Regions from separate parts of the Aeribacillus sp. FSL M8-0235 genome, predicted to be linked through region 3. Evidence: riboswitches for the same ligand, from Rfam matches in the RefSeq annotation. Region 3 holds a riboswitch; each other region holds the start of a gene.
What was found. A riboswitch is a leader RNA that binds a small molecule or an ion and turns the genes downstream of it on or off. The one in region 3 is predicted to bind S-adenosylmethionine.
Positions count from the first base shown of each region.

Region 1: linked by a shared signal. The riboswitch ahead of NSQ71_RS05390 (bifunctional homocysteine S-methyltransferase/methylenetetrahydrofolate reductase) and the one ahead of metK (methionine adenosyltransferase) in region 3 are both predicted to bind S-adenosylmethionine.
Region 2: linked by a shared signal. The riboswitch ahead of NSQ71_RS15795 (2,3-diketo-5-methylthiopentyl-1-phosphate enolase) and the one ahead of metK (methionine adenosyltransferase) in region 3 are both predicted to bind S-adenosylmethionine.
Region 4: linked by a shared signal. The riboswitch ahead of NSQ71_RS05745 (methionine biosynthesis PLP-dependent protein) and the one ahead of metK (methionine adenosyltransferase) in region 3 are both predicted to bind S-adenosylmethionine.

Region 1 covers NZ_JBBOBW010000001.1:1,083,990-1,089,871, forward strand. Annotated here, with positions in the region: gene metH (methionine synthase) at 1-456, opposite strand, end outside; gene NSQ71_RS05390 (bifunctional homocysteine S-methyltransferase/methylenetetrahydrofolate reductase) at 449-2,308, opposite strand; SAM riboswitch class I at 2,417-2,538, opposite strand; gene NSQ71_RS05395 (YajQ family cyclic di-GMP-binding protein) at 2,638-3,129, opposite strand; gene NSQ71_RS05400 (HPr family phosphocarrier protein) at 3,291-3,569, opposite strand; gene NSQ71_RS05405 (DUF3941 domain-containing protein) at 3,911-4,042, opposite strand; gene NSQ71_RS05410 (DegV family protein) at 4,074-4,952, opposite strand; gene NSQ71_RS05415 (competence protein) at 5,266-5,400, opposite strand; gene NSQ71_RS05420 (Cof-type HAD-IIB family hydrolase) at 5,533-5,882, opposite strand, start outside.
Region 2 covers NZ_JBBOBW010000001.1:3,223,125-3,229,006, forward strand. Annotated here, with positions in the region: gene NSQ71_RS15780 (1,2-dihydroxy-3-keto-5-methylthiopentene dioxygenase) at 564-1,094, opposite strand; gene NSQ71_RS15785 (methylthioribulose 1-phosphate dehydratase) at 1,117-1,764, opposite strand; gene NSQ71_RS15790 (2-hydroxy-3-keto-5-methylthiopentenyl-1-phosphate phosphatase) at 1,761-2,450, opposite strand; gene NSQ71_RS15795 (2,3-diketo-5-methylthiopentyl-1-phosphate enolase) at 2,447-3,670, opposite strand; SAM riboswitch class I at 3,749-3,854, opposite strand; gene NSQ71_RS15800 (hypothetical protein) at 4,219-4,803, shown strand; gene NSQ71_RS15805 (BREX system ATP-binding domain-containing protein) at 4,803-5,087, shown strand; gene NSQ71_RS18605 (IS3 family transposase) at 4,996-5,319, opposite strand; gene NSQ71_RS15810 (transposase) at 5,388-5,705, opposite strand; gene NSQ71_RS15815 (DUF4304 domain-containing protein) at 5,747-5,882, opposite strand, start outside.
Region 3 covers NZ_JBBOBW010000001.1:981,166-987,047, reverse strand. Annotated here, with positions in the region: gene NSQ71_RS04970 (tetraprenyl-beta-curcumene synthase family protein) at 1-277, opposite strand, end outside; gene NSQ71_RS04965 (alpha/beta hydrolase) at 314-1,093, opposite strand; gene NSQ71_RS04960 (gamma carbonic anhydrase) at 1,162-1,689, shown strand; gene NSQ71_RS04955 (phosphatase PAP2 family protein) at 1,861-2,391, shown strand; gene metK (methionine adenosyltransferase) at 2,441-3,646, opposite strand; SAM riboswitch class I at 3,852-4,043, opposite strand; gene pckA (phosphoenolpyruvate carboxykinase (ATP)) at 4,312-5,882, shown strand, end outside.
Region 4 covers NZ_JBBOBW010000001.1:1,151,356-1,157,237, forward strand. Annotated here, with positions in the region: gene NSQ71_RS05735 (ABC transporter permease) at 1-225, shown strand, start outside; gene NSQ71_RS05740 (aliphatic sulfonate ABC transporter substrate-binding protein) at 243-1,253, shown strand; SAM riboswitch class I at 2,588-2,725, shown strand; gene NSQ71_RS05745 (methionine biosynthesis PLP-dependent protein) at 2,842-3,957, shown strand; gene metC (cystathionine beta-lyase) at 3,950-5,113, shown strand; gene NSQ71_RS05755 (TAXI family TRAP transporter solute-binding subunit) at 5,283-5,882, shown strand, end outside.

The sequences.
Region 1 (5,882 bases), 100 kb from region 3:
CCCCTCTAACAGTCCTTCCGCTTGAACTTGATAAGCTTCTACCAATTGTTGGAATGTGACGCCGCCTGTAACGGAGAGCGTTTTAGTCGTTGGCCCCATTGATCCTGCCACAAAACGAGGCCAATCCGGTGTTGAATATTTTTCTGCAGCGCGCTTTGCAATCTCCGCTGCTTTTTTATTTATTTCAAAAGCAAGGTGCCCCAAGTTATATTCCTCGAGGACGATGCTTGTACCGCCAAACGTATTTGTCTCGATAATATCAGCACCTGCTTCAAGGTACGCTTCATGAATACGGACAATCGTTTCAGGGGAAGTGATGTTTAAATATTCGTTGCATCCTTCATATTCTTCACCGCCAAAATCTTTCGCAGATAATTCTGCAGCTTGAATCATTGTTCCCATGGCTCCGTCTAGTATTAGAATTTTTTTCTCCAGCTGTTCCTTTATGTTATACATGGGAAATCTTCCTTTCTCGTTTTGCCTTTTCTTTTTCATGAATGTATTCCGTCAGCTCGACTGTCATTTCATAATGCAAAAACGGAGTGATTAAGTAAATGCCGTTAAACAGGTCAAATGCTGCGTCAATAAGCGATTTTGCAATGGCAAGTCCTTCTCGTTTTCCCTTTTCTTTATCATTGCCTGCTTTTTGCATCTGTTCGCGAATCGAATCGGACAATTTAATGCCTGGCACTTCGTTATGAATAAATTCAGCGTTGCGGCTGCTTATTAACGGCATAATCCCGAGATATATCGGAACATTCAGATGTTTTGTTGCTTCATATACTTCTTCGATCAGCTTCTCCGAATAGAGCGGCTGCGTAATAAAATAATCGGCTCCGCAGCTGATTTTTTTCTCAAGTCTCTGAACTGCGCGATCAAGATGTCTTACGTTCGGGTTGAAGGCGGCGGCTACAGTAAAGTTTGTTTTTTGACCAAGTGATTTTCCAGAGTATGACAAACCTTCATTAAATTGCTTAATTAAACTGATTAAATCAAACGATGATAAATCATAGACAGAGGTTGCACCCGGAAAATCACCGATTTTGGACGGGTCGCCGGTGACCGCTAAAATATCGTGCAGGCCAAGCGTATGCAGCCCCATTAAATGGGATTGAATGCCGATTAAATTTCTGTCACGACATGTTAAATGAACGAGCGGGCGAAGCTGGAAACGGCTTTTCACAATTTTTGCGCAAGCAACATTGCTGATTCTTGGTGTAGCAAGGGAATTATCCGCAAGCGTAATTGCATCAATCCCCGCTTTTTTCAACGCTTTTGCTCCTGTTAAAAATTTTTCCAAGCCGAGCGTTTTCGGCGGGTCCAATTCTACAATCACTGAGCGTCTGTTTTTTGCAATATCTGGGAGAGGAGTTTCTTGACTTTCTTTCATAGGTAAAACATGAATTGGAACATTTCGTTCTTTTACTTCTTTCTCTGTGACAGGAGGGAGGTTTGATACAGCTTCAGCCATTGCCCGAATATGTTTCGGCGCGGTTCCGCAGCATCCGCCGAGAAGCCGGACACCTTGTTTTCGGAATTGAAGAGCCGCTTCATAAAAATAGTGTTCATCTGATTCATAAACTAATCTTCCGTTTTCATACCTTGGCAGGCTGCCGTTTGGAAAAGCGGATAAAAAGGCATGTTCAAACAGCGGCACTTCTTCCAGAGATTGCAGCATATGATAAGGGCCTAAACGGCAATTGAGGCCGACAATATCTGCACCAAGTTCTTCAAGCATTTTCAAACCGTCTGCCAATCTTGTTCCATTTTGAAAGACGCCTTGTTCGTGCAAAGAAACATTTGTGATAATGGGCAAATCCGTTTCTTTTCTAGCTATTTGCAAAACGGTTTTCAGTTCTTCCAAGTCGTAATAGGTTTCTAAAATAATGCCATCTACGTTTTCGGATAAAAGGACATGAAGCTGCTCACGAAAATTTTCGGCAATGTCAGATAGCGTGAAGGCGCTTTTTTGAAACGAACGGATGCCGCCGATTGTTCCGATGACATACCCTTTGTTTTCCGCTTTTTGTAACGCCCTCTTTGCAAGTTCAACCCCTTTTTGGTTGATGATCTTTATATCATCTTCCAGCCCATATCTGGCAAGCTTTATGCGATTGGCGCCGTATGTATTTGTTTGAATAACAGTTGCGCCTGCGTCTAAATAGGCTGAATGAATCCGTTCTATTTCTTCCGGTTTTGAAACGTTTAGCTCATCAAAGCATCTGTCTATTCCGAATGAGTATAGTAGAGTCCCCATTGCTCCGTCGGCAATTAATATATGATTCTGTAAATCTTGTAAAAGCCCCATAAAAAGTCCTCCAATCAAATGAAATAGGCGCCTGCAAGGAGGCGAACACCTATATAAAAAAGAAAAGCCTTCTAAGAAGAAGACTTTTTCTTGAACATTTTCCCCTTCTTCTTATCTTCCGAGCGCAAATTTACGCATCGCTGGATTTAGCACCTTGGTACCCAAAGTTTTTGGGTAATCCGGTTGCTGAAGGTTCATCGGGCCAGTCCCTCCGCTTCTCTTGATAAGAACGCTTTACCGTATGAAATTTTAAAACAACGGATTAATCCTAATTTAACGAATTTTATCAAAATAATCAATATAAAGTTTCAATTTTTAACAGGACGAAGCTAGCGAAAATTAATAAACTGTACGTCGATCGGCAAATCGGCGCTTTTCACAGCTGCAATCACTTTTTGTAAATCGTCCTTGCTTTTGCCGCTTACCCGGATTTGATCGTCTTGAATTTGGCTTTTTACTTTCAGCCCGGTATTTTTGATCAGCGCATTGATCTTTTTCCCGTGTTCTTTGTCAATTCCGTTAACAAGTTTAGCTCTTTGTCTGACAGTGCCTCCTGAAGCCTTTTCGATTTTTCCGTACTGAATGTTTTTGGTAGCGACACCGCGTTTAATCATTTTGCTTACTAATACATCTTTTAGTTGATTCAGTTTATATTCATCGTCAGAGATTAGCACAAGCTCATCTTTTTCTAGGGATATATCGCTTTTAGATCCTTTGAAATCATATCTGTTTACAATTTCTTTTTTCGCCATTTGAATGGAATTGTTCACTTCGGCAATATCCACTTTTGAGACGATGTCAAATGAATTCTCCTTAGCCAACTTTTTACCTCCAATAACGTTATTTACATTCATTATAGTGAATGTCGTTCAGTTGAACAACTCTTTTAGGGGTTCCTCGCAAATTAAATGAAAAAACCGTTACTTAAAGCAACGGTAAGGAAAATAATAGCTGGCAGAAGTTTAAGTGCGCTTAAATAAAATTATGCTAAAGATGTTGCTTTGGAACATTTAGGGGAAAGAAAGTTTTGTAAGTTTTTTACTGCTTCGAGCGAATCTTCTCCTTCAGCGCTGATGACTACATGACCTTCTAAAAAGGCGGAAAAACCGAGCATGCTTAAAACGCTTTTCGCATTTAATTGGAGCTTTTTTGTTTGGAATAAAATGTAGCTGTTAAATTTGATCGCTTCATGGACAAGGGAAATGACATATTCCGGCTCCATCTCTTTTGTAAGATACACGGAAATTTCATGTTTCTTCATTGTGTCACCTCTTGTATACTTGTTTTACAATATCTTACATTAATAAAGGATAGATTCCCATATGTTTGTCATTTCCTCTTACATATAAAAAATGACCTCCGCTTTCGAATATGGAAACGTTCTGGATTTCTCTGTTTTTTAATGAAATGAATGGTCTAATCAAATTGAAAGTTATTGCCCCACCCATGTTTTATTAGACAAAAATGAAAACAAAAGCTAGAGAAAAGATGCATACTGTAAGATAAGAAAGCGTCTTTTTCTTTCAGAACGTCCGGATAGAAGAGGTGGAAGACTCGCCTTTAGAGATATTTCAAAAAAAGAAAAAGCCCGACAGGCGGGCATTATAAATGATCCGTTTTCTTTGAGTATTGCCGTTTTCCAAGCTCTCGATTTTTTTCCTTCAATAGATTTTTTTCGTGTCGTTTTGCATTGTTGTCTACAGCTTTTTTATCATTATCGCTTGTTTTGGACATTCAGGAAGCTCCTTTCAATACTGTTATATACTTATGATTTCCATGAAGCTTCTTGAATATGTTTATTTAGAAAAAATACAGCAAGGGTGCCGGGGCCAGAGTGTGCACCAATGACAGCACCGATCGTATGGATGATAATTTCTTTTGGATGAAACGTTTCTTCAATTAATTGTTTTAATTCGAGAGCTGCTTCTTCATCATCACCATGGCTGATGGCGATTGTCTGTTCACTCAATCCGTCTCCACGCTCTTCCATCAGCTCAAGAATTCTCCGGTAAAGCTTCTTTTTCCCGCGGATTTTTTCCAGCGGGATCAGCTTTCCTTCTTCGACATGCAAAAGCGGCTTGATATTTAGCAGTCCGCCAACAAACGCAGATGTTTTGCTGATTCTCCCGCCGCGAGCCAAATATTCCAGGCGATCAACTGTAAAAATGTGCTCCATATGACTGCAATACTCTTTTACTGCATTTGCCATTTGTTCTAAATCAAGTCCTTGTTTTGCTAATTGAATGGTGTAGCGGACAGCAAGTCCATACCCAAGTGAAGCACATTTCGAATCGATAATTTGCAGTTTCCAATTCGGATATTTTTCAAGCAATTGCTGCTGAACCATAACGGCAGTTTGATATGTACCGGACAATTCGGAAGAAAAGGCAATATACAGCGCCGGCTGATTGTCTTTCACCAGCTTTTCAAATTGATTGGTGATTGTTTCCGGTGATGCTTGTGATGTTTTAGCAACGTTTCCAGCTCTCATATAGTCGTAAACTTCTTTTGGTTTGATTGTCAATTGATCCTCATAGTCCTTCTCGCCAAGGTGGACACGAAGAGGGATGAAAGAAACGCCTTGATCGTTTAAAAAAGAGACAGGCAGATCACAAGCACTATCAGCGATAATGTGAATATTCATTAATCACACCTACTTTTTTTCATTTACATATAGTCTATCTTGATCACAAATAGAAAACAATACAATTTGCAAACTGAAAATTTAAAAAAGAAGGACAAAAAAAGAAAAAATGGACGAAACAAGAGGAGCTCGTTTCGTCCATTTCATATTTATTCCTTGTTCAAAATGTGCCGTACAATCGGCATTCTGGATGGTGTTATGCCTGCTCGATTTTTTCTCGATGCAGATGCTGTACAAAGATTGGTCTGTTCAAATTCGATCTGTTCATTATAAAAACAGCCCTTAAAAGGATTCGAAAATGAACGGAAGGGCATTATCCTTCGAAGCTTGCTTCGTTATTGACTCTTGCTTCTGATTCGGCAAACGTCATACGGTATGGAAACTTTTCATCATGTTTTTTGACAGCACCTTGCTCAATGAATCGTTTCGATTTATTCCGTTTGCCCAAGTTTGAATCCCCCTTTTGATCATTGACGAAATGAGTTCGTCAATTATAGGGTATCCCTTTTTAAACATCTAAATCCTTGTCAATTGTTGTGAGGTGTAAAAAGATAATCGAACTTTTGGACTTTTGCAAAGATTAAAGGGACAGCAATTCCTTTAAAAATTTTGCAACTCCGTCTTCTTCATTTGTCAGCGTAATTTCATCAGCAATCTCTTTGAGCGGCTCAATTCCGTTTCCCATTGCAACGCCTAATCCCGCATATTCGATCATTTCCAAATCATTGTCTTCGTCGCCAAAAGCGATAATTTGCTCTCGAGGAATATTGTAAAATTCGGCGATTTTTTGCAATCCGACTGCTTTATTAATGCCTGCTCGGATAATTTCAATAACATGCCACGGGTGAGCCCAGCTTCTGTGGTCTACAACTTCCGCATGAACTTCATTTAAATAATGGCGAATCCGCTTGACATTTTCTTCGTCTGAAT
Region 2 (5,882 bases), 2.2 Mb from region 3:
CTTGTAAAAGCCGATTTCGGCAAATGCTCCAAATGGATTCGGATTTCTAGATCCAAAGCAGCCGCCGCATCCATTAAATAGAGGGGGCTGTCTAATAAGTCGATTTTCCGGCTTATAGACGCCCCTTTAATGTTTTAGAAACGTTGATATATCAATGCTTATGATGTTTCGTTTTCAGTGGATTTTGTCTTTCTAAGACAGCCCCTTCCTAAAAATATAAATCTGCATCATTTATTCTTGATTTTCCCCATCCCGCCATAATACTTGATAAATTATCTGTGTTTACTTGGTTTTCAAGTGAAACTATATCCTCTTGTAACATAAGACAAGCCTATTTTTGTGTTGCTCTTTTAGCTGCAAGCTTCTTCGCAAAAATGTGTAAACCTATTAAAACCGGGCCAGCAGCCGCTGTGGTATTTTCATAGTTTCTTTGCATTCAGGAACATTGTTCACTGAGCTGGATGAATTGTGTATCCGAAGAGCAGCAAGTTATATGAAAAAGATGATGTTAAGCTTGCAACTGTGAATGTTTAAAGCCGCTTTTTCATAAATTTTTTGTAAACTTAATTTACTTCTTCTTTTTCGTAAACTGGCACCCAGCCTTCTTCTGTCACAAAGATGCGGATCGCAACAACTTTTCGGTCATCAGCTAATGTGAAATAGTGGCGTCTGCCCTCTGGAACAGAAATAAGGTCTCCCGGATTAAGATGCACTTCAAAAAATTTCCCGTCCTGTCCTTGAATAACAAAAATTCCATGGCCGCTTACAATAAAGCGCACTTCATCATCTGTATGATGATGTTCACGCTGAAAATTTTTCAGCAGCTCTTCAAGGTTTGGCGTATGATCTGCTAAAGAAATGACATCCCAAGCTTTGTAGCCGCGTCTTGCTGAAATATCTTTAATTTCATTTTCAAAAGATTGTAAAATCGTTTGTTTTTCCTCATCATTTAAAAGATATTTCTCTTTTAAATGCTCTGGTAATTTGGCAATATCCCATTGCTCGTAAATAACACCTTGTTGATTTAAAAATGAAATCACTTCCTCTTGATTGCTGATAACTTCGTTTGTTCCTTGAATTTTAATCGTTGTCATGTAAAATACCTCCTTAAAATGTTTAATTATTTAAAGCTCCTGTACTCGCAAGGAGACCGGCTTTTGCTTGAATAAGAGCAAGCTGATACTGAAATAAAAATTCACAAGCTTCTAAAATTTTCTTCGCTTCAAAGCCATCTTTTCCCCATACAGTAATTCCGTGGTTGCGAATAAGAACTGCCCCTTTATCCTCCTTCACGAAATCGCCCAAAGTGCTTGCTAATGTAGGAATATGGGCATAATTATAAATAATCGGAATCTGTAATTCTGCATCTTCCTCCCAGCGGTCAAACGCTTTTATCAGTTCTTGTCCTTGAAATACAATTTTCCCAGCGTCACCATAAAGTTCGGAGATGACATTATTTGCAACCGTATGTACATGCAGGCTGCAGCCGGCTTTGCTTCTTTTATATATTTCGCAATGCAATAGCGTTTCTGCCGAAGGCTTCAGCTGTGTTGCGCCTACAGGATTTCCTTCTCCATCTACAAGCAAAAAATCTTCCTTCGTTTTTTTTCGTTTATCTTTGCCGCTTGCGGTCACAAGAAACTGAAGCGGGGAATCTTGAACTTTTATGGCTAAATTGCCGCTTGTCCCCATAAACCAATCCCTCGCAGCAAGCTCCTCTTTAATCTCCGCAAGCTCATGAACACGAGTTAAAACGACACTCATTTTGCGCCACCTTTTTCTTCTATGAAATTTGTTTTGTTTATTGTCTTCTCTAAAATGTCAATACAGTCGTAAAATGTTTCGAAAGATTGATAAGGAATAGAAAATTCTTGACATTTTTTTGATAAATAATCACGTGCAATAACTGTATCTGCAATCTTCGCGGCTTCTAAATCTGTGACGGAATCCCCGATGATGATGGAATGAGTGTCAGCATTTGCAATTTGCCGAATAATTGTCGGTTTGCAGCACCCACAATTTTGGTTGGGACACTTTTCATCACACGTATAAGGCCAATGAATGGTGATCGTTTCTCCGCTAAAATCCGCTTTATTGCAAAACAGTGCGGTAATAGAATCAAAAGGCTGCAACAGCGGTTTAATAAAAAAATCGATTCCGCCGCTGACAATGTATAAAGGAATGTTCATGTTTTTCGCATAATGAACAAAGTCGTGAAATCCTTCCCTTATTTCTGCAGTTTCTAAAATATAGTGAATGATGTCACCCTTTAAAGAAGATGGAAGAAGTGCAAACATCTTGCCGACTCCTTCCTGAATACTAATCGACTGGGAAAGGACGCCATCCTTCAATTGCTCCCACTCTTTTGGAGCGAAACGCTTCATGATGCTAACGATGTTATCTTTTTTTGTCACCGTTCCATCAAAATCACAAAATATTACTGGCTTCAATTGGACGGTGCCTCCTTCCATCCCCAGAGACGAATTGCTTCTTGTAATTCTATGTCTTCAGCTGCTTCATTAAGGGGAACACCCCGGGAAACAGCGTCAACTGCCTGACGGAAAGCTTTTCCTCCGCCTTTAGCACCTTGCGGGTGACCGTGAACACCGCCTCCTGCATTAATGACACAATCTTTTCCAAAATCATGAATTAAAATGGGAACAAGACCCGGGTGAATGCCAGCAGATGGAACAGGAAAAACTGGTTTTAAAACTGATTCCTTCACCAATTCTTCTTTCACGTTTAAAACTTTGTCACGCTCCAATGCAACGCTGCCATATGGTGAAGGGAACAACGAAAAATCTGCTCCAGCAATTCTTATCAATTTTCCAAGCAATAAGGAATGAGAGAGCCCATATTTTTCGGATGAAGTAAACGATCCGCTAAACGCCGGATGAGCCATAATCGGGAGGGCGATTTCATCATCTTCCCTTAATGCTTGCAGCACATCGAGGCCATATGTAAAAACATTAAATAGCAAAATATCGGCACCTAATTCTTTTGCTTTTCTTGCCTTATCTTTCAATTCAAATGTTTTTCCCGTCAAATTGACCGCATACAAAGTTCGGTGCCCTTTTTCTTGATACACGTTATCAAGAACTTTTTTGCCTTCCTTTATTCTTGTTTCAAATGATGTGAGCGAATTTTCAAAAAGTATTTCGTCATCCTTTACTAAGTCGACGCCCCCGAGAGCCTGCTCCCGCAATTGGGCAAGAAGGTAATCCATATCACGTCCAATTACACCTTTAAAGATGCTCATCACTAACGGTCTGTCGTAAACGCCAAGTTTTTCTCGTAACCCCTGAATTCCAAATCGAGGACCTGGAAAATACCGAAAGATCTCATCGTCAAACTGCAAATCTAGTAATTTTATTTCTCCATCTAGTGATAATTTTCCAAAAGTTGTCGTTAAGATAGCAGGAATGTCTTTAGAAAAGTTTTCTCCCGGAAAGCGAATGTGAAGCTGTGCAATCGTTTTGCCGGAGGATGGATCCTCGCCTGTTTCTTTTATCTCAACCACTTGTCCTTTATGCTTTTTTAACTGCTCTTGCACTAAAAGAGGAAGGTCAGTCCACGAACCTACCGTTAATCCAAGAGCAATGCCTTCTGCTTTTTTTTCTAAATCTTCTCGTTTCGCAATGATTTGGTATACTGCTGTTACGTGACCCATTTTTTCAATCCTCTTCATTCAGATTTTTTTATATAAATAAAACCTCTTCAATAAGAAGAGGTTTTTTGTCAAAACAACTTCTTATCTTTCAACATCTCTGTTGGGAGAATTAGCACCGTGCTCATCATATGAGTCGGTTGCCGGGCTTCATTGGGCTCATCCCTCCACCTGCTCTTGATAAGAGTTTTATTATTAACTTTATAATTCTTATTCGGTTACTTGGATTATGCCACTATCCTTCCCCTCTGTCAACACTTTTTTACATCATATTCGATTCAAATTCGCTTACATTTTTCTGATGGCATGCTACAATTATTTAATGGTGCAGTTTACAATTTGAGGTATTTACCGGAACTTGAGGTTGAGCCAAAACAGGAAAGCCTAAAAAAAGAGGACGAAAAAAGAAGGTACAACATCTTTTTAACGTCTTCCGATCGCATCATGCTAGATTACTAGACTTAGAAAAACTGGTTGAATTACGCAATTATAACGTTACTGGTTATCGTGAGACAATTTGTTTCTTGTACCGTTATTGGTTATGTTGCTTTTTGAATGATCCAGAAGAAGCCTTAAAACAAACGCTAACGTTTAATTTACAGTTTAATGAGCCTTTAAGAAGATCCACCAGAAGCGCTGAAAAGGCCTATTATGCACGGAATAACGAAGAAGCAAACCGAATAGCCAGAGAAAAAGGGTATCCTGGCGCTGGATATAATATCAGCAATAAAAAATTAATTGAATGGTTAGATATAACAGAGGACGAACAACGCCATTTAAGCACGATTATAGATGCGAATGAAAAGCGGAGAAGGAAACAAAAACGCCGGGAAATGGGCGTAAAAAGCCGTGAGGAGTATTTAAAAGAACAGCGCAATAAAACGGATAAGAACTTAGAAAAACTTAGACAAGCAATTGAGTTGAATCCTGATTTCTCGAATTACAAATTAGCTAAATTGCTAGGAATAAGTGAATCGTATGTAAGGAAAGGATGTTATATGTTATTTACTGGAACGGATGATTTAATTAAAAACGAGGATCGATCAATTAAAGAACATGATGTTTTATATTCTAGAATTAAACCTTTATCTTCACAAAAAATGGAAGGGTTAGTGGTGTACTTTCAACCCCATTGATGAAATTAAACCGTTTCTCAACTGAACAATTAATAGAAGTTTCATATAAAGTTAGGGAAATCCACGGTATGGTACACAAATGGATACCAGAGACAGTTATTGATGATACATTTATTAAGCAATATGTTGAATCATTTACTGTTGCCTTTGAACAGGAAATCACTGTACTTCCAAGGACATTTTTACGTGAATTTATATTCGTATTAGACGCTGCAAAAGAGGGGAACGATGTCCATTCTCTTCCATCTTGCCCTTATTGGAATGGGGGCGATACTTTTTTCTGATAATGGAATAAATGCCTGCAGCCTTCATCAAATGCTGAACCCGTTTCAGTCTGACTTTGAGCCATTCTTTTTCAAGCATATGGTGGATCTTCGGTTCTCCGTATCTCTGCTTGCTTTCCGTATGGATTTTTCGTATTCTGTCTGTCAGCTCCCGGTTTTCCGTTTTGTTTTTGATTCTGTTTTTTGTTTGGATTGATAGTAGGTACTTCTCGGCACGCCAAGGACCGTACACATGGTTTTAAGGTCATAATGGTGTCTGGCTCTTATCTCGTCAATCATGGATATAACAGTGGTTTGAATCTACTTCTTTGCGAATATGACCATAGCTTTTTTAAAAATTTCGTTTTCCTCTTTCAGCCGATGCAATTCTTTTTGCAGGTTCAGAAATTCTTTCGGGGTAAAAGAGCCCCCGTCATCCACCTTAACCGGTTTTTGTTTTCTGATCCATTTGTAGAATGTCGTTTCAGACAGGCCATATTCGATCAAGATCTGTTTTACTAGTGTTCCAGTTTGATAAAGCTCAACCACCATTTCCTTAAATTCAGCATGATAACGTTTACGTTTTTCGCTTGTGTTACCTATATCAGGACACATCCCTTCGTTAATATTATATTTCACTAAAGGGTGTCCATGAAACTATACTAGCATCAGTAGTTATATTATTTAAAAAGATTCTTAATCCAATTTCTGTCTGACACATGTAATAAGCTCAACACTCTTGATGCGACTAAGTCAAAATCTTCTTCATTCTTTGCATCCTCATAGTTAAACCAAGTTTCATTGAAATCTTTTATA
Region 3 (5,882 bases):
TGTCGCATAAATTATCCAAGTAATCGCTAATCGTTTGATAAGCAACGATAAACTCTATGCATTCCTCTATATGAGAGTTCGACAAAAGCGCTAAAATGCTTCCTCCTTCGCAATGAAATGCTTTCGTATTTATGCTTGCAAGCGCCTGCTTTCTCAATTCAGGATTCGGTATTTCCTCAGCCTTTTTTTTCCACCCATCTAAGTAATAATGGACGGTCGGAAGAATTTCCCTATAAACTCTTGACATAAGGCTGATAGGGTGTTCAGGTATACTCAAAGATCAACTCACCTCTTCATTGTAAAATTCCAGTGTTTATGTTAAATGGCTTTCTGTAAATCTCAACGCATCTTGAAAAACAAGTTCTCTTTCCGGTTCATTAAAAATTTCGTGATATAGTCCTTCCCATTCTTTATAGCTCTTTTCCGTGAGATTCAACTGACTATACCATTTTTGAACTGCTGATTTATCAACAATTTTGTCTTCTCCTCCCTGCATGACGAAAAGAGGGACATCTGGAAACTGCGGAAGCTGCTGAAATGCTAGTTCAATGGCATGAAGAAGCTCTCTGTACCAGCGCACAGAAACTTTTCTTACGTAAAGGGAGTCGTTTCTGTTTATGTCTTGAATTTCCTTATTTCTCGTTGCCATCTCAACTGTCAAACCGGAATCAAAGCGTACCCTAGGCGCGAAAATATTTAATCCTTTTGCCAAAAGATCGAGCGCTTTACTCGGTTTTTGCAAAATTCCTAAACATGGCGAAGATAAAATGACCCCGTTTAACGGAATTTTATTTCTCTGCAGCGTACGTATGGCTATTAAACCGCCCATGCTATGCCCCAGCAAAAAAAGCGGCAATTGGAAAGATTGAGCCTCCCTGATCCAACGGTCAACTTCATCAATATATTCATCAAACGATTGGACATGTCCCCGTCTGGAGGATGAATTTCCTTGTCCTGGCAAATCCCCCATGACAACATGGTACCCGTTTGTTTGCCACTTTTTTATCAGCCATTTGTAACGTCCATGATGTTCTAAAGCTCCATGAATGATGACAATCGCAGCTTTAGGACTAGAACTTACCCATTTCCACATAAATTAACTCCTTTCCGAACATGACGGAAAATTTGTTATAATATGAAAAAAAGAAAAGGATGGTTCCCATGGTTATTTATCCATATAAAGACAAAAAACCTATAATTAGCGATTCGGCTTATATAGCTGATTTTGTCACAATCACCGGCGATGTTCAAATAGGAGATGAATCAAGCATTTGGTTTCAGACGGTTATCCGCGGTGACGTCGCCCCAACTATTATTGGAAATCGGGTCAATATTCAAGACCAATGCTGTCTGCACCAGAGCCCAAATAAACCGTTAATTATTGAAGATGATGTAACCGTCGGCCATCAAGTTCTGCTCCATAGTGCGATTGTGCGGAAAGGAGCTCTAATTGGAATGGGTTCGATTATTCTGGATGGAGCAGAAATCGGAAAAGGCGCTTTTATCGGTGCAGGCAGTCTTGTCCCGCCAGGCAAAAAGATACCTGAGAAAACTTTAGCATTCGGAAGACCCGCCAAAGTGATTAGAGAATTAACAGAAGAAGATCTTCAAGATATGGAACGCATCCGTCGCGAGTATATCGAAAAAGCTCAATATTATAAAAATATTGCTCGTATGAACAACATATAAATTGCTTATAAAAACATTTTAAAACTTTCTCTTTCAAATGTCATTCTTTACCGGGCAGCTTCATGTATTTTTAAAATTTTGTAAAATTTTTATTAGATTTGTTGAAGTTTACATAAATATGAGAGAAAATTTTTTTAAGAATTTTTGCTTTTTGAAAAGAGGAACTTTAACATGGGCAGACTGCTGAATCAGCTTTACCAATTTGAGTGCAAGTTGTTCAAACTGATTAATTCGCATTTTGAACGAAAAGGACTGAATGTTTATTTTCGGTATATTACTCATTTAGGAGGGGCTGTTTTTTCAATTGCAACATGTTTAATGCTGATGTTATTTTTTAATGAACCTGTAAAAACTGTTGCCTTGGCAAGTTCAGCTGCTCTTTTTTTCAGTCATATTCCGGTTTTCATTGTGAAAAGAATTTATCCACGCAGACGGCCTTATCTTACATTATTTGAAACAAAAGTGTTAGAAAATCCGTTAACTGACCATTCATTTCCTTCTGGACATACGACAGCTGTATTTTCAGTGGCAACACCATTTTTGCTCTTTTTTCCAGCCTTAACATGGATTTTGCTTCCTCTCGCATTCAGTGTGGCACTATCAAGAATTTTTCTTGGCCTACACTACCCTTCAGATGTGCTGGCGGGAATAGTTCTAGGAGCTTCAGCAGGCACCATCTGTTTTGTCGCATTCGGACCATAAAAGCAAAAAGGTGTCTAATGCATGCATCGCATTGGACACCTTTTTTATTTTACAAATATTGATGAGCCTGTTCGCGCAAAGCTTCCGCTTTATCTGTGCGTTCCCATGGCAAATCTAGATCGTTGCGTCCGAAATGACCGTAAGCAGCTGTCTGTTTGTAAATCGGGCGGCGCAAGTCAAGCATTTTTATAATGCCAGCTGGGCGCAAATCAAAGTTATTGCGAATTAATTCAACTAAAACATCTTCGCTTACTTTGCCAGTACCGAACGTATCAACAGAAATAGAGACAGGTTTCGCTACACCAATTGCATAGGCCAGCTGAACCTCGCATTTGTCTGCAAGTCCGGCTGCGACAATATTTTTCGCTACATAACGAGCCGCATAAGCTGCAGATCGGTCTACCTTCGTCGGATCTTTTCCTGAGAAAGCTCCTCCGCCATGGCGCGCATAGCCTCCGTAAGTATCGACAATGATTTTTCGTCCCGTTAATCCTGCATCTCCTTGTGGTCCGCCAATAACGAAACGTCCGGTAGGGTTGATGAAATATTTTGTTTCTTCATCGATCAGTTCTTTTGGAACAACCGGATCAATTACTTTTTCTTTAATATCCTGCTTAATTTGTTCTAAAGTTGCCTCCGGATGGTGTTGAGTCGATATGACAATTGTGTCAATTCTAACCGGCTGTTCATTTTCATCATATTCTACCGTAACTTGCGTCTTTCCGTCCGGACGCAAATAAGGAATTTCTTCGCTTTTTCTAACTTCTGTAAGCCGGCGTGAAAGCTTATGGGCAATGGAAATCGGGAGAGGCATTAATTCCTTCGTTTCATTGCATGCAAAACCGAACATTAACCCTTGATCTCCAGCGCCAATCGCTTCAATTTCTTCATCAGTCATTTGTCCTTCTCGCGCTTCTAAAGCTTTATCCACCCCTGCAGCAATATCGGGTGATTGCTCATCAATTGATGTTAAAACAGCACAAGTTTCAGCATCAAAACCGTATTTAGCTCTCGTATAGCCGATCTCTTTGACCGTTTCTCGCACAATTTTTGGTATATCCACATACGTGCTTGTCGTAATTTCTCCACTGACTAATACAAGTCCGGTGGTGACAGATGTTTCGCAAGCTACACGTGCGTTCGGATCTTTTTCTAAAATGGCATCTAAAATCGCATCTGAAATTTGGTCGCAAATTTTGTCCGGATGCCCTTCCGTTACGGATTCAGATGTAAACAGACGGCGCTTTTTTGTCATTTACTGCTTCCTCCTCAAACTTAAAATGATGTTTATGGAGTGCTACACTCCTTGACATTGACACGGAACTCATTCCCTCACCACTGTTGTAAACATATCAAAATTGCGTACGATAAGAAAAACTTGGCTAAACGAGATTTCTCTTATACATAGAAAAAACCTTCCCTGCCAGAGGAAAGGTTGTTATAAACATCATTGCCTTTCACTCTTATCGTTCAAGGATATAACCTTGCATCAGGTTAGCACCATTGCTCGTCTATGAATATGGAATTCTTTCGCATCATGTTGTATGTCCATAGAATACCGGGATTTTGAAAGCCATATTCTACTGTCTTCTTTCAACGAGCCGGTTGCTGGGCTTCATAGGGCCTGTCCCTCCGCCAACTCGGGATAAGAGTATCCGTTCAAATGTATATCATACAGGAGCAAAAAAGTACTTGTCAACAATAAATAAAGCTTCTCTGTAATTTTCCAAATCATCTGATATCCATTATTTCAGGATCAGCTGATCAATCATGATTCGTATGATGCCCAAAAATGAAGGCAAAATATATAGTAAAAACATTATTTTCAAAAATCGATAAATAGGATGGATTATTTTTTCGAATGTGTTATACTATTTCTATAAAACCATTTCAAATATGCAAAAAAAGGATGGTATGTATATGAATATTGTAGATGTATCAAATGAATTAGCTTCGTTGATCAGCGGACCAAATGCATATCATAATTTACCAGTCGCACGACTTGTAGAAAAAGTTTTAGCTAGGAAAGAAGGTTTTTTAACAAATACAGGTGCAGTTTCGGTTACAACAGGCAAATATACCGGCCGGTCACCAGAAGATAAATTCATCGTTGAAGAAGATTCTGTCAAGCATTTAATTGATTGGGGACCCGTCAACAAGCCAATTTCATCAGAAGTTTTTGAAAAACTGTACTTAAAAGTCATACAATATTTAAAAAATAGAGATGAAATTTATGTTTTTAACGGATTTGCCGGAGCTGACAAAAAATATCGTCTTCCAATTCAAGTGGTCAATGAATTGGCGTGGCAAAATTTATTTGCTCGCCAACTGTTTATCCGTCCGAAAAGCCAAGACGATTTAAAGGAGCATAAAAATCCGTTTACGATTGTTTCCGCTCCTTCCTTTAAAGCAGATCCAGCTGTGGATGGAACGAACTCAGAAGCATTTATCATTATTTCTTTTGAAAAGAGAATAATCCTGATCGGCGGAACTGAATATGCAGGCGAGATGAAAAAGTCTATCTTTTCCGTCATGAACTTCCTGCTTCCAGAAAGAGATATATTTTCAATGCACTGCTCCGCCAATGTCGGTCAAGAAGGCGATGTCGCGCTCTTTTTCGGTTTATCGGGAACAGGCAAAACAACACTTTCCGCCGATCCAAAACGCCGATTAATTGGTGATGATGAACACGGCTGGTCTTCATCTGGTATTTTTAATATTGAAGGCGGCTGTTATGCAAAATGCATCGGTTTGTCTGAAGAAAAAGAACCTCAAATTTATAACGCGATTCGATTCGGTTCCGTTTTGGAAAACGTTGTGGTTGATGAATCGACACGAATTCCTGATTATGACAACTCCTTATTAACAGAAAACACCCGTGCGGCTTATCCAATTGAAGCGATTGACAATATTGCTAAACCGAGCATTGCGGGTCACCCTAACACAATTATTTTTTTAACAGCTGATGCGTTCGGTGTTCTACCGCCAATAAGCAAATTAACGAAAGAACAGGCTATGTATCATTTCTTAAGCGGTTATACGAGCAAGCTTGCTGGAACGGAAAGGGGTATTACTTCCCCTAAAACAACGTTCTCCACATGCTTTGGCGCACCATTTCTTCCGCTTCCAGCTACAAGATACTCTGAAATGCTCGGAAGAAAAATCGAAGAACATGATGTGAAAGTATTTTTAGTCAATACAGGGTGGACCGGTGGAGAATACGGAGTAGGAAAACGAATTAAACTTGCTTATACAAGAGCCATGGTTCAGGCAGCATTGGAAGGCGAACTCGATGAGGTGGAAACTGTAAAAGACCCTATTTTCGGGCTGGCGATTCCTGCTCATGTTCCAGGAGTGCCTGATGAAGTTTTACAGCCTATTAAAACATGGAGTGATAAAAACGCTTATGAACAAAAAGCGTATGAATTAGCAAAAGCATTCAAAGAGAACTTCAAAAAATTCTCGAACGTTCCGAAGGAAATTGAAGAACT
Region 4 (5,882 bases), 170 kb from region 3:
AGGCTTGCTTGGGCGTTTGGGTGGAGAGGACTGATGGGTAGCGAACTGTTAAGCACCGGCCCGGGTTTAGGCTATACGTTAAAATTCGCATCAGATTTTGGCGATATGGCGTTAGTGATGGGCATTATATTTATCATTGCCTTAATTGGAATTTTAGTAGATTTAGTTTTTTTCAGCAGAATTGAAAAGAAAGTGATGAAAAAATGGGGATTGCTTGAACAATAAAGGAGGAAGTTGAGATTATGAAGAGAAAAGGTTTGCTGCTATCATTTATCACCTTGTTGTTAATTGGGATTTTATCTGCCTGCGGAGCCGGCGGAGGGAATGAGGCATCAGGAAAAGAGAAAAGCGGAAAAAATAAAGTAGTCATCGGCTATTTCCCAAATATTGACCATGTTCCGGCAATGATTGCGAAGGAAAAGGGCTACTATGAAGAAGCGCTAGGGGATCAGGTAGAGATTGAATATAAAACTTTTCCGGATGGCGGTGCTTTTATGACAGCGTTGAAAACCGGCGAAATTGACGCCGGGCTTGTCGGTCCAGCTCCTGTCATGAATAACTATTCTAATGGTGCAGACGTGAAAATTATTGCCGGTGCGTCATCTGGGGGTACTGTCGTCGTAGCAAGCAAAAAAAGCGGAATCGAAAGCTTAGATGATATTCATAATAAAACATTCATTACTCCTGGTGTCGGCTGCACTCACGATGTCCAATTTGAAACGTACTTGCAAGATTACGACATTGCTTCATCAAGAATCGGCGGCACATTAAAGCATACAACTGGAAACCCGGCACAATATCAAGCTTTCTTTGAATCGGGAAAAGTGGATTTAGCCGCTGTGCCTGAGCCTTGGGCTTCATTATTAATAAAAGACGGGGCGAAAGTGATTGTCGATACGAAAGATATCGCCTATGGCACAACGCTTCCGAACACTGTTTTAGTGACGAGCAACAAATTTATTAAAGAAAATAAAGATTTAGTTCAAAATATTGTCAAAGCCCACAAAAAAGCAGTCGACTTCATCAATAAAAACAAAGAGGAAGCACGCGATATTGCCATTCAATCGATTAAAGAAATAACAAATCAAGAGCTTGACCCAGAAATTATCGACAGCGCTTGGGAACGTGTCCGCTATACAACCGAAGTGGATGAAAAAGTTCTTCAAGACTTTTCTAACTCTTCTTATGACTTGAAATTTTTAAAAGAAAAACCGGATCTTAAAGGTCTTGTAGATACAAGCTTTTTGAATTAAGTAATAAACCCCCTATACAGAAGCTTTTTGATATTATGCGGCTTCTGGATAGGGGGGTTATTTTGTTGATGTAAATTCAAGATGAAGCAGTTGTTAAAACAGGGCTTATCCCAAAAGTTGTTTATGACTATGCCTGTATATTGGGATTCTGTTGTTGTGAGAGCTTTTTATTCAAATCGCTCGAATAAGCTCCCGTTTTTTCACATTGTTTGGAGCTGTCCAGAAAGTCAAAATCCATTGAAAACGAAAGATTATAAACATTGATATATCAACATTTCTAAAACATTAAAGGGGCGTCTATAAGCCGGAAAATCGACTTATTAGACAGCGCCTATATGAATTTCAATTTCTCCATTTGGGCCGTATTTTTCAAAATCATATGTGTAAGCACGCTCTACTTAAACCAGTTTCTTCTTGCTTCCAAATCTTACTCCAAGTTTTAAAAATGCCTTGTTCGTCCGTTTTATCTACTTGAAAAACTTTATTTTCATGTTCCTCGGGATTTCAATTAAAAGCTTCCCCATTATTTTCTTCAATTGCAATGCTTAATAAATAATCTCCTCTGTAGTCGCTTTCATAATCATAATAAATTCCGTACACATTGTTTTGATGATGTTCCAGTTTTTAGAAAGCGTTTTCTCACATAATTTTGATTTGCCCCATCATTTGCTCGTCATGAAAATTATTGGTTCGTATGCTGTCGATTATATACAGCATCATAAACAGTCTTTCCTTTCCATAATATTGATAAAAAAGAGAAGGCGCATCAGTAAAGAATGTTCAGCAAATTTTCCAAAGGCACGTTTATGTTCATCTTTTTTGCTTCCCAGCTTCACCTGCAAAACAAATATCGCATCTTCGTTTTCTGTTCAGCTGCTTTATGGAGTACGGGTTCGTTTGACAGAAGTTGGCGAAAAATTTATCAAATGATTAGTTTGCTAATTCAATCGTTTCATTCACTGTTTATTAAATACTCTTAAAATTTTCCAATTCCTCTAAAGAAGATCACCTCGTTCACAATTTTTCTCCAAATACGACAGCTTCCGAATTGGATATTTGCATTTTAAAATCTATTAAAATTTGGGAAGCCTCAGGGGAAAATAAAACCACTTCATTGAAATGATGGAGGATCAAAGGTGATCCATACAAAAAAATTTCCCTTTTGGCTTTCGCAAAAAACATTTCAAGAATCGACGGATTATTTAAAGAATGTTCTTATTTTTCTTTAGTTTTACTGAAAATAAATCAAAGTTATCGGAATTGTTGGCAGGAAACGTCTTGAATTTTTTTTAAAACTGAGGTAAAGTTATACCTATCAAAAGTTCATATCGGAATTCTTATCGAGAGAGGCGGAGGGAACTGGCCCGAAGAAGTCTCAGCAACCGGTACAAGGACGGCGGCATGATAACCTTTGTACCAAGGTGCTAAATCCAGCAAGCATTTTGCCGTAAGATATGCTTGGAAGATAAGAAGGAGCCAAACAATAAACGCCTTCTTCTTATGAAGAGGGCGTTTTATTTTTAAAGCCTCCTCTACAGGCAATGAAAGCAGCACATTTTTACTAACTAAAAAAGGAGGAAAGTCAAAGATGAATATTGAAACAGTTTTGGCCCAATTAGGAAATCGAAGTGAAGCTCTTACAGGAACAGTAAGCGCCCCCATTTATTTGTCCACAGCCTATCGGCATAAAGGAATAGGTGAATCAACAGGTTATGATTACACTCGGACAAAAAATCCAACGAGAGAGCTTGTCGAGGACGCCATAGCCAAATTGGAGGGAGCCGATCAAGGATTTGCATTTTCTTCCGGAATGGCAGCGATTCAGACGATTATGGCTTTATTTAAAAGTGGAGATGAACTGATCGTTTCAAAAGATTTATATGGCGGGACATACCGCTTGTTTGAAGAAGAGTGGCGCAAATACGGTCTTTCCTTCCACTATGACGATTTTACGTCTCGCGAATATACGGAATCATTAATAAACGAAAATACTAAAGCGATTTTTCTAGAAACCCCCACTAATCCGCTTATGCAGGAAACATCGATTTCCTCGTTGGCGGAATTGGTCCGGAAGCACAATTTGCTGCTGATCGTTGACAATACGTTCTACACACCTGTTTTGCAGCGTCCGATTGAAGAAGGAGCGCATATCGTGATTCACAGCGCAACGAAATATTTAGGCGGTCACAACGATGTCCTTGCCGGCCTGGTCTGTGCAAAAGGGAAAGAAATTTGCGAAAAATTAGCCATGCATCAAAATGCAATTGGTGCGGTATTATCTCCTTTTGATTCGTGGCTGCTGCTTAGAGGAATGAAAACTTTATCATTGAGAATGGCCAAACATCAGGAAAATGCAAGGGAGCTGGCGGCATATTTAAAAGAGCTTCCTGAAATTGATGATGTATTATATCCTGGCAGAGGCGGAATGCTTTCCTTCCGCGTGAAAAAAGAAGAATGGGTCAACCCGTTTTTGCAGAATCTGAAATTAATCTGTTTTGCGGAAAGCCTTGGAGGGGTAGAAAGCTTTATAACGTATCCAGCTACCCAAACACATGCGGACATTCCGGAAGAAATCCGAATTCAAAACGGTGTATGTAACCGGCTTCTCCGTTTTTCTGTAGGGATTGAAAGCGTGGAGGATTTGAAGGAAGATCTCAAGCAGGCATTGCAAGCAGCTGCGAAAGGGGATTTACTAAATGCATGACCAATGGAGCTTTCAAACAAAATTGATTCATAATAAACATAAGGTTGACACGACAACCGGTGCTGTCAGCGTGGCGATTCAGCAAGCGTCAACATTTCATCAGCAAACATTGGATGAATCTCCTGAATTTGACTACAGCCGTTCAGGAAATCCAACACGAAAAGCGTTGGAAGAGGCGATTGCCGAACTGGAAGGCGGAGTGAGAGGCTTTGCGTTTGCTTCTGGGATGGCCGCTATATCAACAGCTTTTCTTTTACTTTCTTCCGGTGATCATGTTTTGGTCACAGAAGATGTGTACGGCGGAACATACCGGATCGTTGCCGATGTTTTATCGCGCTTTGGCATTGAATATACGTTTGTCGATATGACGGACCTTGATGCCGTAAAAGCAAATATACGTCCGAACACAAAAGTGATTTACATTGAAACGCCCTCGAATCCGCTGTTAAAAGTGACGGACATTCGAGCAATTGTGCAGCTTGCAAAAGAAAATGGCTGTTTAACATTTGTTGATAATACATTTATGACTCCGGCTTTGCAAAGGCCTCTCGATTTAGGGGCCGATATTGTTTTACATAGTGCAACAAAATTTTTGGCAGGTCATAGCGACTGTTTGGCAGGACTGGCAGTTGTGAAAGATGAAAAGCTTGGCGAAGAGCTTTACAAACTTCAAAATGCCTTCGGCGCTGTTCTCGGCCCGCATGATTGCTGGCTTGTATTAAGAGGCTTAAAAACACTTCATGTGCGGCTGGATCAATCCGTCAAAACAGCTTCTCAATTAGCAGAATTTTTGAAAAAACACCCTGCCATTAAAAAAGTGTACTATCCGGGTCTTCACGATCACCCAGGGTCAGATATTCATTTGCGGCAAAGTGTCAACGGTGGAGCGGTTTTATCGTTTGAACTAGAAGATGAAAAAGCGGTCAAGATTCTTGCTGATCATGTTCAGCTGCCTGTTTTTGCAGTCAGCCTTGGTGCAGTTGAATCGATCTTGTCGTATCCAGCTAAAATGTCCCATGCCGCGATGCCGAAAGAAGAACGGATCAAAAGAGGGATAACCGATGGTCTTCTTCGATTAAGCGTAGGGCTAGAAAATTTTGAAGACTTAAAAAATGATTTGGAGTCTGGTCTTTCTACTGTTTTGGCCTATCAATAAATTTTTTCTTACCTTAAATAGAAGACAGGGAGATGTCGAATACCGACAATTCCTGTCTTTTTTTTATGTTGATAATCTAGCTGACATATTATCCCACATTTTTTCATTTGTTCTTTAATATGATAGTAATGCACCCAAAGTCAAACGAATTTAAAAAGGGGGAGTATCAATGATCAAATGGCGAAGCGGACTTATATTCTTAACAGCTCTTCTTTTCATAATGATCATTTCTGCGTGTGGAAATAACAGCGAAGGAGGAAGCAGCAAAAGTGATGGCTCCAATCAAAGCGGGGAAAAGGCAGGAAGCAAGACGTTAAGCATTTTAACCGGAGGCACAGGAGGAACTTATTACCCGCTCGGCGGATCGATGGCGCAAATTATTTCGGAAGAAACGGACTTTAATGCAAATGCACAATCTTCAGGAGCATCAGCAGAAAATATGCAAGCGCTAAAAAATGGTGAAGCTGATATTGCGTTCTCGCAAACTGATATTGCTGCTTATGCATTAAACGGTGAATTGATGTTCAAAGACAATAAAGTCGACAATGTTAAAGCAATTGGGACTTTATATCCGGAGACGGTACAAATTATTACAACAAAAGATAGCGGCATCCATTCTGTTGAAGATTTGAAAGGCAAGTCGGTTTCCGTTGGTGCCCCTGGGTCTGGAGTGAATGCAAACGCACAGCAAATTTTAGAAATTCATGGATTAAGCTTTGATGATATTAAAGCGCAAAGCTTATCTTTTGACGAATCAACGGACGGCATT